2 regions of the Streptomyces endophyticus genome follow, and region 2 is predicted to be linked to the other one. Evidence: riboswitches for the same ligand, from Rfam matches in the RefSeq annotation. Region 2 holds a riboswitch; the other holds the start of a gene.

Region 1 (6,872 bases), on a different contig from region 2:
TCGGACCGGGGGAGGCGACCGCGATCGCCTTTGCCCAGCAGGGCATGGCGCCCGCGCGTCCGCTCACGCACGACCTTTTCAAGGATGTCCTTGAGGCGGTCGGACAGGAGCTCACGGAAGTGCGCATCACGGACCTGCGCGAAGGCGTCTTCTACGCGGAGCTGGTGTTCGCGAGCGGGGTCGAGGTCAGTGCCCGCCCGTCGGACGCCATAGCCCTGGCGCTGCGCACCGGTACGCCGATCTTCGGCAGTGACGGGGTCCTGGATGACGCGGGGATCGCGATCCCCGACGAGCAGGAGGACGAGGTGGAGAAGTTCCGCGAGTTCCTCGACCAGATCTCTCCCGAGGACTTCGGCACCAACAGCCAGTGACGCCCGGCCGACGGCCGGGCCCGGCCGTCGAGCGGCGGCGCCCTCGGGACATTCGGCTAGCCTTTCCCGGCGGTGGGTCACGGGAAACCACTCTTAGGGTGATTATCACTCGGCGTGCCTAGTGTGGCGTTCGTTGACGCACCCCCTGTGACTGCCTACCGTCGACAAGGCAGGTCAATGAGGAGGTCGGCGTGAGAAGCAGCGGCGACGGTACGGCGACGGGCGGTCCGTACCTGTTTCACGGCAGCGCGGCCGATCACACTCCGCAGCGCCCGCAGGCTGTGCCTGCGGTGGCGGGGGAGAGCGGCTCGGCCGCTTCCGAGCAGCAGCTGGGGTACCGGGGACCGACGGCATGTGCGGCGGCCGGCATCACCTACCGGCAGCTCGACTACTGGGCCAGGACCGGCCTTGTCGAACCCAGTGTGCGCTCGGCGTACGGATCGGGGACGCAGCGGCTCTACAGCTTCAGGGATGTCGTCGTCCTCAAGGTCGTCAAGCGGTTCCTGGACACGGGCGTCTCGTTGCAGAACATCCGGACGGCCGTGCAGCACCTGCGCGAGAGCGGTTTCCGGGACCTGGAGCGGATGACGCTCATGAGCGACGGCGCGACCGTGTACGAGTGCACGTCGCCGGACGAGGTGCACGATCTGCTCCAGGGCGGCCAGGGGGTCTTCGGGATCGCCGTGGGCGTGGTCTGGCGGGACGTGGACGCCGCGCTCTCGCAGTTGCACGGTGAGCGCGTGGACACCGGCGAGACGATCGTGCCGCCGAATCCCACGGACGAGCTCGCGAGGCGGCGGGGCAGGGCCGTGTGAGGTCCATGGGGCCGCGTTGTCAGTGGCGTAGGGCAGCATCAGTGATGTGAGAACCGCGCCCACGATCCTGCATCTCGACATGGATGCCTTCTACGCCTCTGCGGAGCAGGCGGCGAAGCCGAGCCTGCGCGGGAAAGCGGTCGTCGTGGGCGGGCTCGGTCCGCGCGGTGTCGTGGCCACGGCGTCGTACGAGGCGCGGAAGTTCGGGGTGCACTCCGCGATGCCGATGGGGCAGGCCCGAAGGCTCGCCCCGCATGCCGCCTATCTGGTGCCGCGCTTCCGGCTCTACCGGGAGATCAGCGAGCAAGTGATGGAGCTTCTGGGCGCTCTTTCGCCGCTCGTGGAGCCGTTGAGCCTGGACGAGGCGTTCGTCGATCTCGAAGCCGGTGAGGCGGCCTGGGACGCCGCTTCGGCGGAGGCCGTGGGGTGGCGGCTGCGGGCCGACATCCGGCGCGTGACGGGTCTGACCGGTTCCGTGGGGCTCGCCGCGTCCAAGATGCTCGCGAAGATCGGCTCTGAGGAGGCCAAGCCGGACGGGCTGGTGCTCATACGGCCCGGAACCGAGCGGGCGCTGCTCGGGCCGCGGTCCGTGCGGATCCTGCCCGGCGTCGGGCCCGCGACGGCGGATCATCTGCGGCGGGCCGGGATCCAGACCGTGGAGGAGATCGCGGGGGCCGGCGAGGACGAGCTGGTGCGCCTCCTCGGGAAGGCGCACGGCAGCCATCTGTACGAGATGGCGCTGGCCCGCGACGAGCGGCCCGTCGTCGCCGAGCGGGACTCCAAGTCCGTATCGGTCGAGGACACGTACGACGTGGACATCCATGACCGGGTGCGGGTCCGGATGGAGGTGCGCAGGCTCGCGGGCCGGTGCGTGGAGCGGCTGAGAGCGGCCGAGCGCTCGGGGCGGACCGTGGTGCTGAAGGTGCGGCGCTACGACTTCTCGACGCTGACGCGCTCCGAGACGCTACGGGGGCCGACGGACGATCCCGGGGTGGTGCGGGAGGCCGCGGCGCGGTTGCTGGAGGGCGTGGACACGACCGGTGGCGTGCGGTTGTTGGGGGTCGGTGTCAGCGGGCTTGCCGACTTCACGCAGGAGGACCTGTTCGCGCAGTTCGCCGCCGCGGAGGAGGCTGCCGCCGAGGAGCTGGAGGGGGACGCGGGGTCGGTCGAGTCCGTGGAGGCGGCCGAGCCCGAGCCGACGCCCGTGGAGCGGAAGTGGCTGGCCGGGCACGATGTGCGGCATGCCGAGTTCGGGGCCGGGTGGGTGCAGGGGAGCGGGCTCGGGCGGGTGACCGTGCGGTTCGAGACGCCGTACGCGGAGGTGCCGGGGCGGGTGCGGACGTTCCGGGTCGATGATCCGGAGCTGGAGCCGGCGGAGCCGCTGCCGCTCGTCGAAGGAGCCGAGGAGGCTCAGGTCGGGTCGTCCTCCGCGCCCGCGACCTTGCCGAACGTGACGTCGGGCGACTGAGGAGCCGTGATGTCCAGACCGTAGTGGTCGTAGAGCTGGAGCTCCTGCTCAGGGGAGAGATGGCGGCCCACGCCGAAGTCTGGGGCGTCCTTGATCAGGGAGCGCTCGAAGGGCACGTGCAGCGTGCCTTCCTTGAAGTCGCTGGGTTCGAGCGGGACGAAGGCATCGCGGCTGAACAGGCCGGTCCGTATCGCGGCCCACTCCGGCACGCCCGTGGCGTCGTCCAGGTACACCTCGTCGATGGTGCCGATCTTGGCCCCGTTGCGGTCGAACGCCTTGCGGCCGATCAGGTTGCGCGGATCGACATCGGTCTGCACGGGCCCTCCAACTGATCGCGATGATCGCAACTGGTCTGTAACCACTACGAAAGAGCACATTGTGGAAGGCGGCCACTCGGGGGCTTTGGGCAAGTAGCCGCTGGTAGGCTGGCAGACGGCTGCTGACCCCGTGCGGGAGAGTCCTCCGACAGTCGTCGGAAGGCGCCGAAGGAGCAAATCCTCCCCGGAATCTCTCAGGCCCATGTACCGCACGGACGAGGTCACTCTGGAAAGCAGGGCGGGGTGCACGGTTTCCGCTCTCACCGACGGTGCAAGCCGGTGTGTTCCGTGTTTTCGCGGGGTGGGCCGGTGAAGCTCTCAGGTTGAGATGACAGAGGGGGAGGCCGTCCGGGTACCCGCGCCATGGTGCCCCTCGAAGGTCGCGATGACCAGGAGGCCTCCGCATGACAGCCAACCGTATTCCGCTCTCCCAGTTGGAGCGAGGAATCCCCTTCGAGCAGCGCCACATCGGCCCCGATGGCGCCGCTCAGGCCAAGATGCTCGCGCAGGTCGGCTACGGCTCGCTGGACGAGCTGACCGCGGCCGCGGTGCCCGATGTGATCAAGAGCGCCGAGGCGCTCGACCTTCCGGCAGCCCGCAGCGAGGCCGAGGTGCTCGCCGAGCTGAAGTCGCTCGCCGAGCGCAACCAGGTGCTCGGCTCGATGATCGGCCTCGGCTACTACGGGACGTTCACGCCGCCCGTCATCCTGCGCAATGTCATGGAGAACCCCTCCTGGTACACGGCGTACACGCCCTACCAGCCGGAGATCTCGCAGGGCCGCCTCGAGGCGCTGCTCAACTTCCAGACCATGGTCGCCGAGCTGACCGGACTGCCCACCTCGGGCGCCTCGCTGCTCGACGAGGGCACGGCCGCCGCCGAGGCGATGGCTCTCTCGCGCCGCGTGGGCAAGGTCAAGAACGGCGTGTACGTCGTCGACGCCGATGCCCTGCCGCAGACCATCGCGGTCATCGAGACGCGCGCCGAGCCGACCGGCGTCGAGATCGTCGTCGCCGACCTGAGCGAGGGCCTCCCCGCGGAGGTCGCCGAGCGCGGCGTCGTGGGTGTGCTCGTGCAGTACCCCGGCGCCTCCGGTGTCGTGCGGGACATCAAGCCCGTGATCGACCAGGCGCACGAGCTGGGCGCCATCGTCACCGTTGCCGCTGATCTTCTTGCTCTGACGCTGCTGACCTCGCCCGGTGACCTCGGCGCGGACATCGCCATCGGTACGACGCAGCGCTTCGGTGTCCCGATGGGCTTCGGCGGTCCGCACGCCGGATACATGGCCGTGCGCGAGAAGTTCGCGCGCTCGCTGCCGGGCCGCCTCGTCGGTGTCTCCGTCGACGCCGACGGGAACAAGGCGTACCGCCTCGCCCTGCAGACCCGTGAGCAGCACATCCGCCGCGAGAAGGCGACCAGCAACATCTGTACCGCGCAGGTGCTGCTCGCCGTCATGGCCGGCATGTACGCCGTGTACCACGGGCCCGATGGCCTCAAGTCGATCGCGCGGCGCACCCACCGCTACGCCACCCTGCTCGCCGCGGGGCTCACGGCGGGCGGCGTCGAGGTCGTGCACGGCGCGTACTTCGACACCCTCACCGTGCGGGTGCCGGGCAAGGCCGCCGAGGCCGTCTCCGCCGCGCGCGAGGGGGGCGTCAACCTGCGCCTCGTGGACGCCGATCACGTCTCGCTCGCCTGTGACGAGACCACCACGCGGGCCCAACTGGGCGCCGTGTGGAGCGCGTTCGGTGTAGAGGCGGACATCGAGGCCCTGGACGCCGAGGTGCAGGACACGCTGCCGGACGGGCTGCTGCGCGAGGACGAGTACCTGGCGCACCCCGTCTTCCACCAGTACCGCTCCGAGACGGCGATGCTGCGCTACCTGCGGGCGCTCGCCGACCGCGACTACGCGCTGGACCGCGGCATGATCCCGCTGGGCTCCTGCACGATGAAGCTCAACGCGACGACGGAGATGGAGCCGGTCACCTGGCCCGAGTTCGGCCAGCTGCACCCCTTCGCCCCCGCCGAGCAGGCGCAGGGCTATCTGACGCTCATCCGTGAGCTGGAGGAGCGGCTCGCCGAGGTCACCGGCTACGACAAGGTGTCGCTGCAGCCGAACGCCGGCTCGCAGGGCGAGCTCGCCGGTCTGCTCGCCGTCCGCGGCTACCACCGGGCGAACGGCGACGAGCAGCGCACCGTCTGCCTCATCCCGTCCTCCGCGCACGGCACGAACGCCGCGAGCGCCGTGATGGCCGGCATGAAGGTCGTCGTCGTGAAGACCGCCGACGACGGCGAGGTCGACATCGAGGACCTGCGCGCCAAGATCGAGCAGTACGCCGAGCAGCTCTCCGTCCTCATGATCACCTACCCGTCGACGCACGGTGTCTTCGAGGAGCACGTCGCCGACATCTGCGCCGCCGTGCACGACGCGGGCGGTCAGGTCTACGTCGACGGCGCCAACCTCAACGCCCTGGTGGGCCTCGCCAAGCCGGGCCGCTTCGGCGGCGACGTCTCGCACCTGAACCTGCACAAGACGTTCTGCATCCCGCACGGCGGCGGCGGTCCGGGCGTCGGCCCGGTGGGTGTGCGCGAGCACCTCGCGCCGTACCTGCCGAACCACCCGCTGCAGTCGGCCGCGGGTCCCGAGACGGGTGTCGGCCCGATCTCCGCGGCGCCGTGGGGCTCCGCCGGGATCCTGCCGATCTCCTGGGCGTACGTGCGGCTCATGGGCGGCGAGGGGCTGAAGCGGGCCACGCAGGTGGCCGTGCTCTCCGCGAACTACATCGCCAAGCGGCTCGAGCCGCACTTCCCGGTGCTCTACAACGGTCCGGGCGGCCTCGTCGCGCACGAGTGCATCGTGGACCTGCGGCCGCTCAGCAAGGCGACGGGCGTGAGCATCGATGATGTCGCCAAGCGGCTCATCGACTACGGGTTCCACGCGCCGACCATGTCGTTCCCGGTCGCCGGGACGTTCATGATCGAGCCCACCGAGAGCGAGGACATCGACGAGCTCGACCGGTTCTGCGACGCGATGATCGCGATTCGCGGCGAGATCGAGCGGGTCGCCACCGGCGAGTGGGCGGCCGACGACAACCCGCTGCGGAACGCTCCGCACACGGCCGGGATGCTCGGCGGTGAGTGGGAGCACGCGTACAGCCGGGAAGAAGGTGTCTTCCCGGCCGGGGTGGTCGCCTCGGACAAGTACTGGCCGCCGGTGCGGCGCATCGACCAGGCGTTCGGCGACCGGAACCTGGTGTGCTCCTGCCCGCCACTCGACGCCTACGAGGGCTGATCCACTCGGGACTGCGCGGCCTCTGGTCGCGCAGTCCTGCTCAGCTGATCCCTACGCCGCCGTCACCACCGTGCCCAGTGGGCGGTGCGGGGCGATGATCCTGCCACTGGGCAGCAGCTCGCCGGTGTCCTCGAAGAGCAGGACCCCGTTGCAGAGGAGGCTCCACCCCTGCTCGGGGTGGTGAGCCACAGGGAGTGCTGCTTCCCTGTCCTCGGATTCCGCTGTCGGGCAGGCTGGCTGGTGCTGGCACATGGATGGGATCTTTCGCTGCGAAGTGATCTCGATGACGTGGGCTGTGCTTGCTGTACTGGCGGTGCTGGTGGTGCCTGTCGTGCTGCGGCTTGAAGGCTTGTTCATGGCCGCCCCCCGATTTCGTGAGTTCTGGAACCCAGTGTTGCCCTGTGGGCGTCAATCCGCAGGGATTTCCTTGCAGCGGTCCTTATGGGTTGGAGACGCATCACCCGTGCGGACGGTTCAGTCCAACTCGACTCTCCCTTCGGGTGGTTAGGAGTGGTCGGTACGGGCTAGTCCGCTCGGGCAGGGCTGTGCCCCGCGACCGGACGGCGAACGGTGCGGGGCACAGGCAGGCGCGACAGGGGCCGTCGGCGGGC
Region 2 (10,104 bases):
CTCCTTGGCGAGCCGCTCGACCTCGGCCATGTCGACCAGGCCCGCGTCGTCCACGTGGTACGGGACCACGTTGAACTGCTTGCCGGAGAAGTTCAGGCGCATGCCGTGCGTGAGGTGGCCGCCGTGCGCCAGGTCCAGGCCGAGGATCGTGTCGCCCGGCTTGGCGATGGCGAAGAGGGCGGCCTGGTTCGCGGAGGCGCCCGAGTGCGGCTGCACGTTCGCGTACTCGGCGCCGAAGAGCGCCTTCACACGGTCGATGGCGATCTGCTCGGTGACGTCGACGTGCTCGCAGCCGCCGTAGTAGCGGCGGCCGGGGTAGCCCTCCGCGTACTTGTTGGTGAGGACCGAGCCCTGGGCCTCCATGACGGCGGCCGGGGCGAAGTTCTCCGACGCGATCATTTCGAGGGTCGACTGCTGGCGCTTCAGCTCGGCGTCGACCGCGACGGCGACCTCGGGGTCGAGCTCGTGCAGGGATTCGTTCAGTACGGACATCGGTGGAGTCAGCTCCCGGAGAATGCGGTGTACTCGTCGGCGGTGAGCAGGTCCTTCGGCTCCTCGGCAAGGCGGACCTTGAACAGCCAGCCGCCCTCGAACGGGGCCGAGTTCACGAGGGCCGGGTCGTCGACGACGTCCTGGTTGATCTCGGTGACCTCGCCGCCCACGGGGGAGTACAGGTCGGAGACGGACTTGGTCGACTCGAGCTCGCCGCAGGTCTCGCCCGCGGTCACGGTGTCACCGACCTCGGGGAGCTGGACGAACACGATGTCACCGAGCGCGTTCGCGGCGTGCTCCGTGATGCCGATCGTGGCGACGCCGTCCTCGACGGCCGAGAGCCACTCGTGCTCCTTGCTGTAACGCAGCTGCTGGGGGTTGCTCATGATGCGAATTCTCCTGTACGCGGGAAGGTGCTGGTGACGGCGGGGCTACAAGGGGGTGCTGGGGCGCCTACTTCTGGCGCTTGTAGAACGGCAGGGCCACGACCTCGTACGGCTCGTGCTTGCCGCGGATGTCGACGCCGACACCCGCCGTACCCGGCTCCGCGTGCGCGGGGTCCACGTACGCCATCGCGATCGGCTTGCCCAGCGTCGGGGACGGGGCGCCGGAGGTGACCTCGCCGATGACCTGTCCGTCCACGACGACGGACATCCCGGCGCGCGGGACGCGGCGGCCCTCGGCGATGAGGCCGACGAGCTTGCGGGGCGGGTTGGCCTCGGCGCGCTCGGCGGCGGCGACCAGCGCGTCGTGGCCCACGAAGTCGCCCCCGTGGGAGGTCTTTTCGAACTTCACGACGCGGCCGAGACCGGCGTCGAAGGGGGTGAGGTCGGTGGTCAGCTCGTGCCCGTACAGCGGCATGCCCGCCTCAAGGCGCAGCGTGTCACGGCAGGACAGGCCGCAGGGGATGAGGCCGTACTCGGCGCCCGCCTTGGTCAGTGCCTGCCACAGCTTCTCGGCGTCGGCGGGGGAGACGAACAGCTCGAAGCCGTCCTCGCCGGTGTATCCGGTGCGCGCGATGAGCGCCTGCACACCGGCGACGGTGCCGGGCAGCCCCGCGTAGTACTTCAGGCCGTCCAGGTCCGCGTCAGTGACGGACTTCACGATCGCCGCGGAGGCCGGACCCTGCACCGCGAGCAGCGCGTACGCGTCGTGGTCGTCGCGGACCTCGGCGTCGAAGCCGGCGGCGCGCTCGGTGAGGGCGTCGAGCACGACCTGCGCGTTGCCCGCGTTGGCGACCACCATGTATTCGGTCTCGCCGAGCCGGTACACGATCAGGTCGTCGAGGATCCCGCCGTCCGCGCGGCAGATCATGGTGTAGCGGGCGCGGCCGAGGCCGACGGAGCCGATGTTGCCGACGAGGGCGTGGTTGAGCAGGTCCACGGCCTGGGGCCCGGACACCGTGATCTCGCCCATGTGGGAGAGGTCGAAGAGACCGGCCCGCGTGCGCACGGCGTTGTGCTCGTCACGCTCGCTGCCGTAGCGCAGCGGCATGTCCCAGCCGGCGAAGTCGGTCATCGTGGCGCCGAGCGAACGATGCAGGGCGTCGAGAGATGTCGTACGGGTCATCAGGGTGCTCCCGGGCATGACGGCGATGGCGGAGTCCCGTATCGCGTACGAGACGTCCTCCCCATCTGTCATCGGAACCTGAGAGGTTCGCCCCGAGGGGCTTGCACCTTGGGTGGGGGCGTCACGTCACAAAGACGCCCCACTTTTCAGATCTGCCTCGCCCGCGCGGTACGGGGCCTGAGAGATTCAAGGGAGGAACTTGCTCCTTCGGCGTCCGGGCACTCGTCGTACCCAGAACTCTCCCGCGCGGATTCAAGCGGCCGGTATGCAGTTGCGGGCACATCATTGCATGCCCGTCCGACAGGGAAAGCCCTTGAGGGGCATTACCTTCTCTTTACACTTGAGGGGCAAGGGTGACGTGACCGGAACGGGGAGGACGATCACGGTGCACAAGGCAGTGGCGGGGGCTTACGCGGTATCCGCTTCGGCGTCGGTGGTGGCGGGGGTGCGGATCCCCGGCCAGCGCTCGGTGCGGGACCTGCGCGGCCGTCGCGGCCACACACCGCGGCAGCTCGCCTTCGCGGCGGGCGACCTGGTCGTGCTCTCGGGCCTGCCGGGCAGCGGGAAGTCGACGCTGATGCGGCGGGCCGTGACCGAGATCCGGATCGATTCGCAGGACACCCGCGAGCGCTGGGCCGCGCGCATGCCGCGCTACCTGCCGTACGGGCTGTACCGCCCGCTGGTCCGCGTCGCGCACTACGTGGGGCTGCGCCGGGCGATGCGCTCGGGGGCGAGCGTCGTCGTGCACGACTGCGGTACGCAGGCGTGGGTGCGCCGCTGGGTGATCCGCACGGCGCGGCGGCGTGGGGTGGCCGTCCATCTGATGCTGCTCGACGTACCGGCGGACACGGCCCTGGAAGGGCAGCGGGACCGCGGCCGCGGGGTGTCCCGGTACGCCTTCGCCCGGCACCGCAGGGCGGTGGGGGCGCTCGTCAGCTCGACGGAGCGGGGGGACCTGCCGGCCGGGATGGAGTCCGCGGTGCTGCTCGACCGGGCGGCGATGGAGGCGCTGGGAGGGATCACGTTCGGCGACTGACCCCGGGACCCCCTGCGCAAGCGGAAGGAACCGCACCGTGTCCAATTGTGTGGACGAGTTAAGGTCGGGCGGGCACAGCAGCGGGCAGAACAGCAGAGGTTGATGGCAGTCATGGAGTTCCCAGGCACCCCGGAGTCGGGTCACGGTCACGCCCAGGGGCACGAGGGCGGCTACGCCCACCCCGCGCAGGGCTGGCCCGCCAACGAGTTGGAGGAGGTCCTCGCCGCGGCACTCGGCCAACAGGCGGGGAACTCGGCGGGCGGCCGGATCGTCGAGGCGCTCGGCCGCAGCCACGTGTGGATCCCGCTGCCCAGGGGCGGTTCGAACGCCAGCAGGGACCTCGACCTGCCGACTCTGGAGATCGAGGGCCAGGCCTACGTCCCGGTGTTCAGCTCCGAGCAGCAGTTCATGGCCGTCACCGGTGGCCGGATGGACTGCACGGTGGCCCCGGCCGTGGAGTTCGCGCGCGGCCTTCCGCCGCAGGTCGGCATCGCCGTGAACCCGGACGGCACGGTGGGCGTCCCGCTGCCGCCGCCGGCCGTCGCCGAGCTGGCCCGCAGCGGTCGCACGGCGCTGGACGGCCCGGCGACGGGTGGCCGCGTGGTGCTGAGCGAGCCGGACTGGCAGCTCGACCCCATGGACTTCCTGGCCGCGGTGCGTGAGGAGTTCGAGGCGCTCGGCACGGTGCTGAGCGCCCGGCGCTGCCTCGCGACCGTGGAGGATGCGGAGCCGTCCCTGTTCATCGGCGTGGAGCTGTCGCAGGCCGCGGGTGCCGCGGGCGCCGTGCGGGACCTTCCGTTGGACGCGCTGGGGCGGGCGTTGGGCCGCGCACCGCTGGCCTGGACCGTCAACCTGGTGTTCCTGGATGTGACGCAGGACCCGGTCGCGGACTGGCTGCGTACACACGTACGGCCGTTCTACGTACGAGAAGGGTGACGGCGTCCGTCAAGTCGGTGTCAGTATCGCCGCTTAAGCTGGTTTCATGACGTGACCGGTCGGCGCTTCGCTTTCCGGCCACATGTGGGACACGGACGTATTTGAAGAGCCGAAGGGGCGGTTACGGGTGAGCGCGTCGGGCACGGCCGCGGCCGGACAGGTCGAGCACATGCTGCGCCAGGTGACGCCGGGACGCTACGACGCGTACGAGGCGCTCCTCAAGGCCCTCGCCGACCCCGGGGCCGGGCAGGTCTGGATGCTGCTCTGGCACGGCCAGGCCGGCTCCCCGGACGCCCAGTTCGGGAACATGGAGGTGGACGGCTTCTCGTACGCCCCCTGCGTCACCTCCGCCCAGGAGCTCTCCGCCTCCGGCTGGTCGCGGGCGTACGAGGTGGTGAGCGGGGTCGACGCGGCGCGCACGCTCTACCCGGACCACTACGGGCTCTGGCTGAACCCGCACGCGCCGGGCGGCGGCGTCGGCATCCCGTGGCTCGACCTGCGGCGCATCGCGGGCGGCCTGGACCGGCAGCCGGCGGGCCCGCTGCGGCTCTCCGAACCCGCCATCGAGATCCCCCAGTTCTACGCGGTCCTGACGCAGAACGCGCACCGTACGACGGCGATCCGCTCCCTGCGCCGCGCCTGGGTCCAGCCCACGCTGGGCGCGCCCTACCTCGCCATCGGCCTGGACGTCTACGACACGTCCCCGGCGTCCGTGGACGCGGTCCGGGCGATGATGCAGCAGTCCATCCCGGCGGTCCCCGAGGGACTCCCGGTCTCCACGGTCGCGATGTCGGACGAGTACGACCCGGTGGCGATGTGGCTGCGGCAGGCACGTCCGTTTTATGACCGGGAGGCCCATGCGGCTCCCGCCGGGGGTGGGTACGGATTCCCGCCGCCGTACGGGGCGACGTACTGAAAAGATTGTCCTCAATCGCCGGACGGGCTGGAATATCCAGCCCGTCCGGCGTTTGAGGACATCATGTCCGGTTCACCCCAACTGCCCCGTGTCCGACCCCCGTTCACGGCAGTCCGGATAACGGAACACCCCAGCCTGCATCACGTTTAGGCATCCTTTCGCTGTCAAGTCTGGCAACAGATCGCGCCCAGGTTGAAGACTCCCGCAGCAAGGGGGCTTCGCCTCTGTGTACGACGGACTGAACCACGCCGCCACAGCGGCAAGTGCGGGCCGGTCACCGCCGGTTGAGAGGGGTCCCTGCCACGATGACGGCACCATTGCACGACACGAGCGCGGAAGCGGAACCGAGCGCACCGGTCGAGCCTGCCAAGGGAGACGGAGAGCGCAAGGTCGAGGGCCGGTCGCTCAAGCAGATCGCCTGGAACCGGCTGAAGCGCGACAAGGTCGCTCTCGGCGGTGGCATCGTTGTCGTCCTCCTGGTCCTGGTCGCGGTCTTCGCGCCGCTCATCGTCAGCCTGCTCGGCCACCCGCCGAACCAGTTCCACCAGGACAAGCTCGACCCGCTGACGAACCTGCCGCAGGGCTCGCTCGGGGGCGTCAGCAGCGACTTCCTCTTCGGCCTCGAACCGAACAAGGGGCGCGACGTCTTCAGCCGCATCGTCTACGGCGCCCGGATCTCGCTGCTCGTGGCGTTCCTCGCGGCGATCGTCGCCGTGGTGCTCGGCACGCTGTTCGGCATCGTCGCCGGCTTCTTCGGCGGCTGGATCGACGCGGTGATCAGCCGCGTGATGGACGTGCTGCTCTCCTTCCCGCAGCTGCTCTTCATCATCTCCCTGGTCTCGGTGCTCCCCGACGATCTGCTCGGTCTGACCGGCAGCGGGGTGCGCATCGCCGTGCTCATCCTCGTCATCGGGTTCTTCGGCTGGCCGTACATCGGCCGCATCGTCCGCGGGCAGACGCTGTCCCTGCGGGAGCGTGAATACGTCGAGGCGGCACGGTCGTTGGGCGGTGGCCCGCGGCACATCCTGTTCCGTGAACTGCTGCCGAACCTGGTCGCGCCGATCGTCGTCTACATGACGCTGATGATCCCGACCAACATCCTCACGGAGGCGGCGCTCAGCTTCCTCGGTGCGGGTGTCCGGCCGCCCACGGCCTCCTGGGGCGGCATGCTCCGCGACGCCCTGGAGACGTACGAGCACGACCCGATGTTCATGGTCTTCCCGGGTGTCACGATCTTCATCACCGTTCTCGCGTTCAACCTCTTCGGCGACGGGCTGCGCGACGCCCTCGACCCGAAGGGCACCCGGTAACGCCGTACAAGTCCAACCGGCTTTCACCGAACTGCCCCTGCAGCACCGTCAGGTGGCTTGACTCCATGGTTCTCCGGCAGGTGTCCGGGACCGCGATCTCGGAGGTTACGAGAAAATGCCCACAGGTTCCTCGAAACGACGGCTTGCCGCCGGCGCCGCCCTCGTGGTCGCGGCTCTGGTGTCGACCACGGCGTGCGGCGGTGGCAGCGACGACGACTCCAAGGACTCGTCGAAGGGCGCCGGTTACGACGCCGCGTACAACAAGATCGCCAACCCTTCGAAGAAGAAGGGAGGCACGCTGCGCATGGTCGGCAAGCAGGACCTGGACTCCGCCGACCCGCAGCGCGCCTACTACGGCATGTCGTGGGACTTCATGCGGTTCTACACGCGCCAACTGGTGACCTACGCGCCCAAGCCGGGTGCGGCGTCCAACGAGCTGGTCGGTGACCTGGCCAAGTCCAAGGCCGACATCTCCGACGACGGCAAGACGTACACGTACCACCTGCGTGACGGGGTCACCTGGGAGGACGGCTCGCCGATCACCTCCAAGGACGTCAAGTACGGCATCGAGCGCATCTGGGCGACGGACACCATCACCGGTGGCCCGCAGTACCTGAAGCAGAACCTGGACCCCAAGGGCGAGTACAAGGGCCCGTACAAGGACAAGTCCAAGGACAAGCTGGGTCTGAAGTCGATCGAGACGCCGGACGACCAGACCATCGTCTTCAAGCTGCCGAAGCCGAACGGTGACTTCGAGCAGTTCCTCGCCATGCCGTCCGGCTCGCCGGTCAAGCAGGAGAAGGACACGAAGGCCAAGTACACCGCGCACCCGTTCTCCGCCGGCCCGTACAAGTTCCAGTCGTACAAGGCCAACAAGAAGATCGTCCTGGTGCGCAACGACAAGTGGAAGAAGGCCTCGGACCCGATCCGTGCCGCGCTTCCCAACAAGGTCGACGTGACGATCTCCGCCAACCTGGAGGAGAACGACAAGCGCCTGATGGAAGGCGATTACGACGTCGACATGAACGGCACGGGCATGACCCAGTCGGGTCGCGTCTCCGCCGTCCAGGACCACAAGGACAGCGTCGACAACATGCGGACGTCCTTCGTCCGCTACGTCGCCCTGGTGCACAAGGCCAAGCCGTTCGACAACGTCCACTGCCGCAAGGCCGTGTTCTACGCGACCGACTTCGCGGGCCTGCAGCAGACCCGCGGCGGCAAGCTGGCCGGCGGCGACATCGCCAACTCCACCCTGCCGAAGTCCATCAAGGGCCACAGCGACTACGACCCGTACGGCGTCCTCGCCCGCAAGGGCAAGCCGGACGCGGCCAAGGCCAAGTCCGAGCTGAAGGAGTGCGGCAAGCCGACCGGCTTCTCCACGAAGATCACCGCCCGTACCAACAACCCGGGCGAGGTCGACACCGCAGAGGCGCTGCAGGAGCAGCTCGCCAAGGTCGGCATCAAGGTCGAGGTGGACTCCTTCGACGGCGCCGAGTCGGCCTCGGTCACCGGTTCCCCGAAGGTCGTCAAGGCCCGCGGCTACGGCATGATCATGAGTGGTTGGGGCCCGGACTTCCCGTCCGGTCAGGGCTTCGGTCAGCCGCTGTGGGACAGCCGCTTCCTCGCGCAGACCGGTAACTACAACGAGTCCGAGATCAACGACCCGAAGATCGACGGCATGTTCGACAAGGCCATCGCCGAGACGGACCCGAACAAGGCCGGCGAGACCTACAAGGCGCTCGACAAGCGGATCCTCGACCAGGCCGACTGGATGCCGTTCATCTACGAGAACAACATCACGTGGCGTGGCCCGCGTCTGACCAACGCCATGATGGCCGACGCCTACAGCGGCCGCTACGACTACGCCTCCCTGGGCGTCGTCAAGTAACACCCCTGCCGGACGGCGGAGTTCATCCGCCGTCCGGTTTGCCCCAGCCGCCGAAACCCGCCAGTCCGAAGGGCAGGTGATGGCCCCGGGCTGCGGTCGTGGGCTCCCACAAGGAGCCCATGGTCGCGGCCGGGCCGCGCACAGTGCTTGCTTATCTCATCCGGCGCCTGTTCGCCGTTGTCATCATGGTGCTCGTCGTTCTCTTCGCGACCTTCACCATCTTCTTCATGCTGCCCAAATGGGCGGGTCAGGACATTGCCGTGCTCTTCGCCGGCAAGTCGTCCGGCGCCGAGCAGCTCGCGGGGATCCGGATCAAGCTGGGGCTCAACGACCCTCTGCTCGTTCAGTTCTGGGACTTCGTCAAGGGCATCCCGCTGGGGCGCGACTACGCCAATGGCAGCGACGTGACCCACTGCGCGGCGCCCTGCTTCGGGTACTCCTTCCGTACGGAGGAACCCGTCTGGACCACCCTGAAGGACGCGCTCCCCGTCACCGGCGCGCTCGCGCTCGGTGCCTGCGTGCTGTGGCTCATCGGCGGCGTCGCCACCGGTGTCGTCTCCGCCCTCAAGCGCGGCTCGTTCTGGGACCGCGCCGCCATGACCACCGCCCTCGCCGGCGTCTCCCTGCCGGTCTTCTTCACCGGCATGGTCGCGATGGGGATCTTCGTGCACAGCCTCGGCTGGGTGCACATCGCCGACTCGCTCTCCACCGACGACTCGATCGGTACGTGGATCGAGACGCTGATCCTGCCGTGGATCGTGCTCGCCTTCCTCAACGCCGCGATGTACGCCCGGCTCACCCGCGCCACCATGCTGGAGATCCTCGGCGAGGACTACATCCGCACCGCGCGTGCCAAGGGCCTCGGCGAGGGGCCCGTCATCACGCGGCACGCGCTGCGCTCCGCGATGACGCCGATCCTCACCGTCTTCGGGCTCGACCTCGGCGTGCTGATGGGCGGCGCCGTGCTCACCGAGTCCACGTTCAACCTGCCGGGTCTCGGCCTCGCGGCGGTCCAGGCCATCAGCAACAAGGACCTGCCCGTGATCCTCGGCGTGACGCTCATCGCGGCCCTCGCGATCGCCGTCGCCAACCTCGTCGTGGACCTCTTGTACGCCGTCATCGACCCGCGAGTGAGGCTGGGATGACCGAACTGAACAAGACCGGAGCGGCGGTCGGCGAACCCGTCACCGCCTCCGGCGCCCCCAGCTCCTTCCTCGAGGTCCGCGACCTCAAGGTGCACTTCCCGACCGACGACGGCGTGGTCAAGTCCGTCGACGGGCTCTCCTTCACGCTGGAGAAGGGCCGCACCCTCGGCATCGTCGGCGAGTCGGGATCCGGCAAGTCCGTCACCTCGCTCGGCATCATGGGCCTGCACACCACCGGCCAGTACGGCCGGCGCAAGGCGCGGATCGAGGGCGAGATCTGGCTGGACGGCACCGAGCTGCTCTCCGGCGACCAGGGCACCGTGCGCAGGCTGCGCGGCCGCGACATGGCGATGATCTTCCAGGATCCGCTCTCCTCGCTGCACCCGTACTACACGATCGGCAAGCAGATCGTGGAGGCCTACCGGGTCCACCACAACGTCGACAAGAAGGTCGCGCGCAAGCGGGCCGTCGAGATGCTCGACCGGGTCGGGATTCCTCAGCCGGACAAGCGGGTCGACTCCTATCCGCACGAGTTCTCGGGCGGTATGCGCCAGCGCGCGATGATCGCGATGGCCCTCGTCAACAACCCCGAGCTGCTGATCGCCGACGAGCCGACCACCGCGCTCGACGTGACGGTGCAGGCGCAGATCCTCGACCTGATCCGCGATCTGCAGAAGGAGTTCGGCTCGGCCGTCATCATGATCACGCACGACCTCGGGGTCGTCGCGGAGATGGCGGACGAGCTCCTCGTGATGTACGGCGGCCGCTGCGTCGAGCGGGGCACGGCCGAGCAGGTCTTCAGCACGCCCCAA

What was found. Region 2 has a riboswitch for glycine ahead of gcvT (glycine cleavage system aminomethyltransferase GcvT). Riboswitches for the same ligand answer to the same signal wherever they lie in the genome.
Region 1: it holds a riboswitch for glycine, as region 2 does, so the genes downstream of both, gcvP (aminomethyl-transferring glycine dehydrogenase) here and gcvT (glycine cleavage system aminomethyltransferase GcvT) in region 2, are expected to answer to the same signal.

What each region holds. Positions count from the first base shown of each region.
Region 1 is NZ_JAOZYC010000193.1:7,650-14,521, forward strand. It holds gene OKJ99_RS38675 (bifunctional nuclease family protein) at 1-371, shown strand, start outside; gene OKJ99_RS38680 (MerR family transcriptional regulator) at 563-1,186, shown strand; gene OKJ99_RS38685 (DNA polymerase IV) at 1,233-2,654, shown strand; gene OKJ99_RS38690 (PRC-barrel domain-containing protein) at 2,597-2,971, opposite strand; glycine riboswitch at 3,095-3,191, shown strand; gene gcvP (aminomethyl-transferring glycine dehydrogenase) at 3,376-6,261, shown strand; gene OKJ99_RS38700 (DUF5999 family protein) at 6,313-6,513, opposite strand.
Region 2 is NZ_JAOZYC010000113.1:49,426-59,529, reverse strand. It holds gene glyA (serine hydroxymethyltransferase) at 1-492, opposite strand, end outside; gene gcvH (glycine cleavage system protein GcvH) at 501-878, opposite strand; gene gcvT (glycine cleavage system aminomethyltransferase GcvT) at 946-2,061, opposite strand; glycine riboswitch at 2,117-2,217, opposite strand; glycine riboswitch at 2,218-2,316, opposite strand; gene OKJ99_RS17410 (AAA family ATPase) at 2,495-3,097, shown strand; gene OKJ99_RS17405 (enhanced serine sensitivity protein SseB) at 3,209-4,033, shown strand; gene OKJ99_RS17400 (enhanced serine sensitivity protein SseB C-terminal domain-containing protein) at 4,161-4,949, shown strand; gene OKJ99_RS17395 (ABC transporter permease) at 5,255-6,259, shown strand; gene OKJ99_RS17390 (ABC transporter substrate-binding protein) at 6,375-8,147, shown strand; gene OKJ99_RS17385 (ABC transporter permease) at 8,291-9,292, shown strand; gene OKJ99_RS17380 (ABC transporter ATP-binding protein) at 9,289-10,104, shown strand, end outside.